2 linked regions of the Pseudolabrys taiwanensis genome follow. The protein of the gene in region 1 interacts with the protein of each later gene in a pairwise test. Links are inferred from orthologs where the notes say so. Each region holds a gene or a part of one and is shown on either strand. Other genes may lie near its edges.

Region 1 (5,788 bases):
GCCATTTCTAAAAGAGACTAAACTACGCTGCGCTCCGCCTCGTCGTTCAATCTTCAGCCGTCGAACGGGGCCCTTGATTCTAGCACAGGCTATAGGCATTTTCGGCCAGTCACAAGTTCCAGGTATGAGCATGGCGGCGAGCGACCTGTTACGTCAGGGTCTTGTATCACTTCAGACTGGCAATCTGGCGGACGCCGAACGCCAATTTCAAAAGCTCCTGCGCCTCGAACCTCGGAGCATTCCGGGCCTAAATCTCTACAGTGTCGTCCTGAGTCAGCTCGGCAGGTTTGAAGAGGCGGAGATCTATTTGCGCAAGGTGATCAACCTCGCGCCGCCTTCTGATGCTAGCCTCTACAATTATGCGACGATCTTGAAAGCGCTTGGCAGGCCGAGCGAGGCTATCGAGCACTTCACGCACGCACTTGCGCTGAATCCGGGCGCTGCCGACATTCTAATTAACAGAGCCGCAACATTAACCGAATTACGCCGCTTCGAGGATGCCCTCATCGACTGTGATAAGGCTCTGTCGATGGCGCCCGGACACCCCGGCGCCTTGCACAATAAGGGTAACGCCCTCGCCAAGCTTGGTCGGCTCTCCCACGCACTCGACGCCTTTGAAGATGCATTGAAAGCCGCCCCAAGGGCTCACGAAACCTTGACAAGCTATGCGATGACCCTCGTTGCGCTAAAGCGTAGCGCTGAAGCTCTCGCATGCTGCGATCGCGCACTCGCCTTGATGCCGGATTACGCTGAGGCCCTTGCTGTGCGGGCAGATATCCTCAGTGAGAACAAGCACTACGAGGAAGCCTTACGTGACTACGAAATCGCCTTCAGATCGAGACCCAAACTGCGCAGTCTTGCCGGTCACCGCCTGCACACCAAGATGCTTGTATGCGATTGGTCGCAATTGGACCAGAATGCGGCGGCAGTTATCGCTCAGATACGAAATGGAAGCACCACCTGCACACCTTTTGTCTGCGCCAGCTTAGCAACTTCGTCCGACGATCAATTGCAATGCGTGCACGCGTGGCAGGCGGACGACCCTGTCTTTAAGCCCGTCTGGAATGGCGAGCGTTATCGCCACGATCGTATTCGCCTCGCCTATTTATCTTCCGATTTTCATGAGCATCCAGTCGCGTATTTGACTGCAGGAGTCTTCGAACATCATGATCTGAATCTATTTGAGACTACAGCAATCTCATTTGGACCAAACTCCAACTCTCCTATGCAAAGGCGCCTAAAACGCTCATTCGAACACTTCATCGATGCGCGCGACAAAAGCGACGCTGAAGCAGCCGAACTGTTACATAAATTGGAAATCGATATAGCAGTAGACCTCAATGGCCTCACGAGCGGGGCAAGGCCACACGTACTCAAGCGTCGCCCCGCACCAATCCTGGTCAACTATCTCGGATACCCCGGCACTTGCGGGCCGAGCCATGACTATATTCTCGCCGACCACACCGTCATTCCCGAGCAGCAATTCGGGGCGTATAGCGAGGAGGTCGTATGGCTGCCGGATAGCTACTTACCGACCGACAACAAACGGCCAATAGCAGCATACCCTCACACACGATCTGAGTGCGGCTTGCCGGACTCGGCATTTGTGTTTTGTTGTTTCAACAATACTTTCAAAATTACTCCCAACGTCTTCGACATATGGATGCGCCTCCTACGCACGATCGATAATAGCGTTCTGTGGCTGGGCGGGGTCAATGGAATAGCGGCAAACAATCTCCGAACCGAGGCAGAGCGGCGCGGCATCTCCTCCAGTCGCCTAATCTTCGCAGACCGGGTACAACAAATTGCCCATCATCTCGCCCGACAACGGATGGCAGACCTGTTTCTGGACACCTGGCCCTATAACGCGCACACAACGGCAGCTGACGCCCTATGGTCAGGCCTTCCTGTGCTCACTTGCATTGGCAATACTTTTCCGGGCCGTGTCGCGACGAGCCTCTTGCATGCAGTCGGCCTGCCCGAATTAGTGACCACGTCGCCAGCTGACTACGAAGCATTAGCGCTGAAACTTGCACTAAATCCCGCTATGCTGGCGGACTTGCGGACAAAGCTTAAGGCGAATCGGGACACAACGGCCCTATTCGACACGGCTCGATTCACACGCAATATCGAAGCGGCTTATCTGGAAATGATGCGCCGCCTTCGTGCCGGCCTACCGCCGGCGGCCTTCAGCGTGCCTTCGTCGGAACAACTGTGCAGATAAGGCCCAGGCATACGCTCGGCCGCCCATCGACGCCGGAATAGCGAATCAAATCTAAACTGTATTGGAATTACGCGAGCGCTGGACGATCGACGTCGTCGAATGCCCCGGCACGAGGTCGACCAGGATCACCTCGCCGCCGAGCGCCTCGACGAGTTCGTGGCCGACCACGGTCTCGCGGGTGTAGTCGCCGCCCTTCACCAACACCGTCGGCTTCACCTGCGCGATCAAATCGAGCGGTGTGTCCTGATCGAACACGACGACCAGATCGACCGCCTCCAGCGCGGCCAATACCTCCGCGCGCGCCTGCGCCGGCTGCACCGGGCGCCCCTCGCCCTTCAGGCGCGTCACCGACGCGTCGCTGTTGAGGCCGAGCACGAGGCGGTCGCAGGCGGCGCGCGCAGCGGCCAACAGGCGCACATGGCCCGGATGGAGCAGATCGAAGCAGCCATTGGTGAAGCCGATGCGCAGGCCGCTGCGGCGCCACGGATCGAGATGCCGGTCGAGATCGGCCCAGTCGAACACGATCTTCTCTTCCGGCGCGAGCGAGGCCGCCGGCAGGATGCGCGCGCGCAGTTCGGCGACGCTCAAAGTGGCAGTGCCGCGCTTGCCGACGACCACCGAGGCCGCTGCGTTCGCTGCCCGCATCGCCGCCTCGAAATCGGCTTCCATGGCCAACATCGCCGAGACGACCGCGACCACCGTATCGCCGGCACCGGAGACGTCGCGGACGCGCACCGGATAGGCAGGGATGTGCACCGGCGCGCCGTCATTGACCAGGGTCATGCCGTCTTCGCTGCGCGTCACCAGGACGGCTTCGGCTTCGAGGGCGTCGCGCAGTTCGTCCGCAGCGATCGCGATCTCGTCATCGGTCTTGGCCGGGCTGTGGGTCGCCTCCGCCAGTTCCTGCCGGTTCGGCGTAATAATGGTGGCGCCGCGATAGATGCTGTAGTCGCGGCCCTTGGGATCGACCACCACGGGCTTGCCGGCGATGTTCGCGGCATCGATCACGGCGCGGATGACGCGCGGCGTCAGCGCGCCCTTGGCATAGTCGGACAACACCACCGCGCCCGCGCGCGGCAGCGCGGCAATTGCGTGACCGATCAATGCATCCTCTGCCGCCGTGTCGATCGGGCCGGCGCTCTCCCAATCCGCACGCAACAGATGCGTCGAATGGTGCTCGGAGACGAAACGCACCTTGCGGGTGGTCGTGCGCGCGGCGTCGACCACAAGCTCGAATTCGATCAACGGATGCTCGGTCAGCGCCTCGGTGAGCGCGCGCCCGGCCTCGTCATTGCCGACGACCCCGACAAAGATGCAGCGTGTGCCGAGTGAGACGAGGTTGCGCGCGACATTGCCGGCGCCGCCGACCATGAGCTCCGAGCGCTTGCACGCGATCACCGGAGTCGGCGCTTCCGGCGAGATGCGCGAGACTTCGCCATAGACGAACTCGTCGAGCATCAGGTCGCCGATGCAGAGCACCGTCTGGTCGGCCAGGTCGGAAAGATGCTTATCGAAATCGTACATTAGCCCATCCACCGTTCATTCCCGCGCAAGCGGGAATCCAGAGCCACAATTACTCGCGTCTGCATAAATGGCCCCTGGGTCGCCGCTTTCGCGGGGACGAACGGAGACAGGGGTACGCACAATTGACGGGACATTTTTAACGGAAACGGTCTTTCTGATCGAGATAGCCGGTGACGTAGCGCGCGACGGCGGTCTCGAGCGGCGTGAACGACGCATTGTACCCGGCGCGGCGCAGGTTCTCGACCGAGCTCTGCGTGAAATACTGATACTGGCCGCGAATGGAGTCGGGCATATCGACATACTCGATGTTCGGCGCGCGGCCGAGCGCCTTGAACATCGCGGTGATCATGTCGCGGAAGCTTTCCGCCTTGCCGGTGCCGACGTTGAAGATGCCGTTGACCGAGGTCGTGTCGGTAAGCCAGCGCAGCACGGCCACCGCGTCTTCGACATAGATGAAATCGCGGCGCTGGTCGCCGTCGGCGATGCCGTCCTTGTGCGACTTGAACAGTTTGACCGGCTGGCCGGCCTTGGCGCCGTCGAACACCTTGGCGAGCACGCTTGCCATGCCGCCCTTATGGTACTCGTTCGGGCCGTAGACGTTGAAGAATTTAAGGCCGGCCCAGTGCGGCGGCAGGTTGTCGTTCCTAACGTAACGGTCGACCACGACCTTATCGAACAGGTGCTTGCTCCAGCCGTAGAGGTTCATCGGCCGCAGCTTCTGCAGGGCCTCGGGCGACCAATCGTCCTCGAAGCCTTGATCGCCGTCGCCATAGGTCGCCGCCGACGAGGCATAGACGAACGGCGTGCGCGTCGTGGTGCACCAATCGAGCAGGCGCAGCGAGAGCTTGAAATTGCTCTCCATCACCAGATCGCCGTCGGTGGCGGTGGTATCGGAGATGGCGCCGAGATGAATGACGGCGTCGAGCTTGCGCCCTTCGAGCCAGCGCATCAGATCGGCGGGCGGCACGAAATCGGCGATCCGATGCTTGGCGAGGTTGCGCCATTTTACATCACCGACGCCAAGGAGATCGTTCACAACAACGTCGGCCGACCCGCTCTCGTTGAGGCTGGCGACCACGTTCGAACCGATGAACCCGGCCCCGCCGGTGACCAAATACATGGAAGTCCCTGCCCGACCCTTGAGAGGACGGCCTCCTTTGCCTCAGTCCGTCCGCCCGCGCAAATGATCGGGGCCAGCCGGCCGCATTTGGCGTTGGATATGGTCAAAAAATGCGGCTGGACAGCCCCGCCCGACGCGGGCTAACCGCTGGGCGCCGGTCCGCAGAGGCGCCGGCCGGGCGAGCCCCTCCAAGGAATGAACCAGAATTCAACCACGGCCGAGCGGCCGGTCCTGATCGTCCCGTTCGTCTGGATCGGCGATTTCGTCCGCTGCCATTCGGTGGTGCGCCTGCTGAAAGCGCAGAACCCCGCCCGGCCTGTGGATATCGTCGCCAGCAGCCTGTGCGCGCCCCTGGCCGATTACATGCCGGGCGTGCGGCGCGCGATCGTCGCCGACCTGCCGCGGCGCCGGCTCGGCCTCAAGCTCCAGCTCGACCTCGCCCGGCGGCTGCGCCAGGGCGGCTACGGCCAGGCCCTGGTGATGTCGCGCAAGTGGAAAGCGGCGCTGGCTCCCTTCCTGGCCGGCGTTGCGCGGCGCACCGGTTTCTGGGGCGAGGTCCGCATCGGCCTCCTGAACGACCTGCGGCAGGGCGAGAAGAAGCTGCCGCGCATGATCGACCAGATGGGCGCGCTGGCCCTACCGAAGGGCGCCGCTTTGCCGCCGGACTGGCCCCTGCCGGAGCTGAAAGTCCCGGCGGACGAGCTCCAGGCCTGGCTGACGGCCCGGGGCCTCGCCGGCGCGGCCCGGCCCATCGTCACGCTCTCCCCCGGGGCCGTGGGCGCCGGCAAAGCCTGGCCGCCCGAGCACTATGCCGCGCTGGCCAAAGCGCTCGCCGAGGACGGCGGCTCGGTCTGGGTGCTGGGCGGCCCCGGCGAGACCGCCATCGCGCAAGCGATCGCGACGGCCGGCGGTCCCCGCGT
Region 2 (4,357 bases), 3.6 Mb from region 1 along the record:
AGACTCGCCTGGCGGATGCCGAGCACATCGGCGATGTCCTGCGTGGTGGCGCCGTGATAGCCGCGCTCGGCGAAGACGCGGGCGGCGGCTTCGATGATCTGCGGCGCGCGGCGGCGCTGATTGGCCGCGCGACGGGGGGAGGCAAGGCTGGCGACGCCCATCGGCCGCTTCGCTCCTGAACTGAGGCCCGGAAGCGATGTGCACCGCACAAGGCGACTTCCATCCGAGGCCATTGTCTTTTGCCACGGCGGCGATCTAAATTCTATCTATTGAGCTATAGAAAAATATCGAGGGAGGATGTCATGGCCCCGCTGGCGAAAGGCCGCCCACCGTTCCGCGCCGATCATGTCGGCAGCCTGTTGCGGCCTTCGGCCCTGAAGCAGGCCTTCCGCCGCCATGCCGCCAAGGAAATCGACGACGCGGCGTTCGACCGCATCATGGATCAATGCATCCGCGACGTCGTCGCGATGCAGGAGGAGGTCGGGCTGCAGGTCGTGACCGACGGCGAATTCCGCCGCGGCTCCTATTGGGGCCGTTTCGTCGAGCGGATCGAGGGCTTCGAGATCAAGGAAGCCTCGTTCAAGTTTCGCAATGACCAGGGCCACGAGGTTGCGTTCACCGCGCCCTATGCCAACGGCAAAATCCGCCGCAAGCAACCTCTGGCGCTCGACGAGTACGAATTCCTGCACGGCGTGACCAAGGTCACCGGCAAGATCACGCTGCCGGCGCCGTCGACCATGCACTTCTACCGCTGCAACGATTTCGCCGACAAAGCGGCGTACAGCGACGTCGATGCCTTCTTCGCCGACCTCGCCACGATCTTCAAACAGGAGATCGCGGCGCTGGCCAAGGCCGGTTGCCGCTATATCCAGCTCGATGAAGTGGCGGTGGCGCTGCTTTGCGATCCGGGCATCCGCGACGTGATCGCCAAGTCCGGCATGGAGCCGGACAAGCTGGTCGACCTCTATATCGACAGCATCAATCAGGCGGTGGCCGACTGTCCGCCGGAGGTCGTCGTCGGCGTGCATATGTGCCGTGGCAACTTCAAGGGCCATTATCTCGGCGCCGGCGGCTACGAGTCGGTGGCCGAACGCTTCTTCGCCAACACCAAGGTCAATCATTTCCTGCTCGAATACGACACGCCGCGCGCCGGCGATTTCGCGCCGTTGCGCTTCGTGCCGAAGGGCAAGGGCTTGGTGCTGGGTCTCATCAGTTCGAAGCTGCCGGTGCTCGAGCACGTCGACGCGCTCAAGGCGCGCACCCACGAAGCGACCCGCTACATCGATCTCGACCGGTTGGCGATCTCGCCGCAATGCGGCTTCGCCTCGACTGTCGCCGGCAATCCGGTGACCGAGGCCGATCAGCGCGCGAAACTCGCGCTGATCGTCGAGACGGCGCGGGCGATCTGGGGCGGCTAGCGCGCGTCGCTACCTGTTCTGCGGCGAGGCGAACAATTCGCGCACGACGCCGCGCAGCCAGAGGCTGCCCTGGTCCTTCTCGAAGCGCTTGTGCCAGAACTGCGACACGGTGAAGGAGCCGAAGCCCGGCGGCAGCGTGGCGGGCCGCACCTGGCCGAGCTCGGCGTAGATGTCGCCGAGCTGCCGGGGCACCACGCAGATCAAGTCTGTGTGGCTGATGATGTTCGGCACGGCGAGGAAGTGCGGCACCTGCACGGCGACCTTGCGCTGGCGGAAGGCGCGCGCCAACGCCTGCTCGCGCTTGTCGTTGGCGGCGAGGAAGAGGCTGTCGGAGGCGAGTTCCTGCCGGCCGACGACCAGATGCCATTCGGACGCGAACTGCGCGAGGCTGATGCGTTTGCCGATGCGCGGATGATCGGGCCGCACGATGCCGACGAACTTCTCGTCGAAGAGGTCGTCGCGGATCAGGTCGGCCGTGGTCTCGACCCAGCCGATCGCGAGGTCGATGCCGCCGGACGCGAGCTCGTCATGCACGCGCGGGCGGGCGAGCCGGCGCACCGACAGCCGCACGCCCGGTGCGACCTGCCGCAGCTTTTGAATGAGACGCGGCAGATAGATGATCTCGCCGATGTCCGACATCATCACGTTGAATGAACGCTGCGCCTGGTTCGGTGAGAACGACGTGCCGGTCTGCAGGATGTTCTGCACGGAGTCGAGCGCCTGCGCGACCGACGAGAAGATCTGTTCGGCGCGACGCGTCGGCCGCATGCCGCCGCGCGTGCGGATGAAGAGGGGATCGTCGAGGCTTTCGCGCAGCCGCCGCAGAGACAGGCTGATCGCCGGCTGCGACAGCCCGAGGCGGTCGGCGGTGCGCGTGACATTACGCTCCTGCATCAGTGCTTCGAACACGACGAGGAGGTTGAGATCGATGTTCCGTATATTAATCATGCTAATATTATAAATTGGAACATGCAATTGGACAAATAATAAAAGCGGCGCAAGATAGGCTCAGAAACTGTCTTGGGAGCCTATGATGGCGAAGTACGAAACCTTGAAGGTCGATAAGAATGATGGGGTCGCCATCATCACCTTGAACCGCCCCAGCAAGCGCAACGCGATGAGCCCGACGCTGCACCGCGAAATGACGGAGGCGCTGGAAAGCCTGCGCAATGACGAAGCGGCGCGCGCGGTCGTCATCACCGGCGCCGGCGATGTGTTCTGCGCCGGCATGGACCTCAAAGAGTTTTTCATCGAGCTCAAGGACAAGCCGGCGGAATACGAAGCCGTGTGGAAGATGGCTACCGAATGGCGCGGCCGCACGCTGCGTTATTATCCCAAGCCGGTGATCGCGATGATCAACGGCTTCTGCTTCGGCGGCGCCTTCTCGATCGTCGAGGGTTGCGATCTGGCTTTCGCGGCGGACGAGGCCGTGTTCGGTCTCTCGGAAATCAACTTCAAGCTCTTCCCCGGCGGCTGCGTGTCGAAGTCACTCGCCAACCTGATGCGCCCGCGCGATGCATTGTTCTACGCGATGACCGGCGACAACTTCGACGGCGTCGAGGCGGCGAAGATCGGCTTCATCAACAAGTCGTTCCCCAAGGCCAAGCTGATCGAGGAAACCATGGCCATCGCCCGCAAGATCGCCGCCAAGGATGTGCACGCGCTGCGCGCCACCAAGGAAGGCTATCGCTTCTCGCTCGAAATGACCTGGGAAGCGGCGATGAACTTCGCCATGGCGAAGGAACTGGAGCTGGTGCAGCGCCAGAACGACGCCTGGCGCAAGGAAGGCATCGGCGACTTCCTCAACGGCAAGTATCGCCCCGGTCTCGAGTCGCACCCGGGCTGACAAGAGCGCTCAAGCGCCTGTAGGGAGGTACCAGCCCGGATGCCGCTTCTCCTTGAAGCTTGCGAGGCCTTCACGGGCCTCCTCGCCCGCGATCCAGCGGGCGTGGAGGTCGTGAAGGTCTTCGGCCTGTTCGCCGGCGGCGAACCGGCGCAGCAGCTTCTTGCCGTTGGCGAGGGCGCCGGGCGCGGCACGGAGGAAAGCGTCGGCGGTTTCGTCGACCGCGGCCGCCATCGCTGTTGCGGGATGGACGGCATGGGCAAAGCCGACGCGCAGCGCGACATCGGCGGCGAAGCGCTCGCCGCTCAAGAGATAGCGCCGCAGAAAGCGGGCGCCGAATGCCGGTACGAAAACCGGCATCAGTTCGACCGGCGGAAAGCCGAGGCGCACTTCGGGAATTGCGAAGAACGCTTCCGGCGTCGCGAGCAGCACATCGCAGGACGCGGCGAGCGCAAGCCCCGCGCCGATGCAGGCGCCGTGTACGACCGCGACAGTCGGCTTCGTCAGCACGTTCAGCCGCGTGCAGACATCGACGATCGACACGTCGTGGCTATCGCCGACACCGCCGCTGACGTCGGCGCCGCTGCACCAATGTTTGCCTTCACCGCGGATGACGAGCACGCGCGCGCCCGGATCGGCGTCGAGGCGATCGAACGTCGTCAGCAGCTGCGCGAGCATCTCCGCGTCGAGCGCGTTGCCTTTGTCCGGGCGCGCCAGCGTCAAGCCGACGATGCCGCGACTGCTCTGTTCGATAACGATCTTCGGCCGCGTCATGGGTTGGTTCCGTTCGATGTGACGATGTCGGTTCACAGCAATGAATGCCGGAGGGCATTGCACGCATAACGTATCTGATCGCAATTCAACAAGAACGAATATCGATGGGAGGAAAGTTGATGCAGCCGGTTTGGAGCAAGGTCGCGGGCGCGTGCGCGCTCGTATTCTGTTTGGGCGGCACCGCTGTCGCAGGCGACGGCGTGGTACGCATCGGCGTGTTGAACGATCAGTCGGGCGTTTTCGCCGACAGCACCGGTAACGGCTCGACCATCGCGGCGCGCATGGCGGCGGAAGACTTCGGCGGCAAGGCCGCCGGCATGCC

The links. The genes of interacting proteins can lie anywhere in the genome.
Region 2: the proteins of rfaD (region 1) and DW352_RS09515 interact in binary tests that used the Escherichia coli proteins (3 or more experiments, as listed by UniProt). The link is inferred for Pseudolabrys taiwanensis from one-to-one orthologs.

Annotation. Positions count from the first base shown.
Region 1 is NZ_CP031417.1:5,577,271-5,583,058, reverse strand. What follows is about bases 2,877-5,712. They hold rfaD (ADP-glyceromanno-heptose 6-epimerase), read right to left. Parts: upstream 4,869-5,712; coding sequence 3,885-4,868; downstream 2,877-3,884. Other genes in these bases: waaF (lipopolysaccharide heptosyltransferase II), read left to right, coding at 5,064-5,712; rfaE1 (D-glycero-beta-D-manno-heptose-7-phosphate kinase), read right to left, coding at 2,877-3,748. In the rest of the region: DW352_RS26500 (O-linked N-acetylglucosamine transferase family protein), read left to right, coding at 131-2,224; more of rfaE1, read right to left, coding at 2,276-2,876; more of waaF, read left to right, coding at 5,713-5,788. UniProt on the Escherichia coli protein: Catalyzes the interconversion between ADP-D-glycero-beta-D-manno-heptose and ADP-L-glycero-beta-D-manno-heptose via an epimerization at carbon 6 of the heptose.
Region 2 is NZ_CP031417.1:1,976,095-1,980,451, reverse strand. The notes cover bases 1,477-4,357. They hold DW352_RS09515 (p-hydroxycinnamoyl CoA hydratase/lyase), read left to right. Parts: upstream 1,477-2,451; coding sequence 2,452-3,264; downstream 3,265-4,357. Other genes in these bases: DW352_RS09505 (ABC transporter substrate-binding protein), read left to right, coding at 4,155-4,357; DW352_RS09510 (enoyl-CoA hydratase-related protein), read right to left, coding at 3,274-4,035; DW352_RS09520 (LysR family transcriptional regulator), read right to left, coding at 1,477-2,366. Outside these bases: DW352_RS09530 (TetR/AcrR family transcriptional regulator), read right to left, coding at 1-161; DW352_RS09525 (5-methyltetrahydropteroyltriglutamate--homocysteine S-methyltransferase), read left to right, coding at 303-1,418; more of DW352_RS09520, read right to left, coding at 1,428-1,476. UniProt on the Escherichia coli protein: Converts o-succinylbenzoyl-CoA (OSB-CoA) to 1,4-dihydroxy-2-naphthoyl-CoA (DHNA-CoA).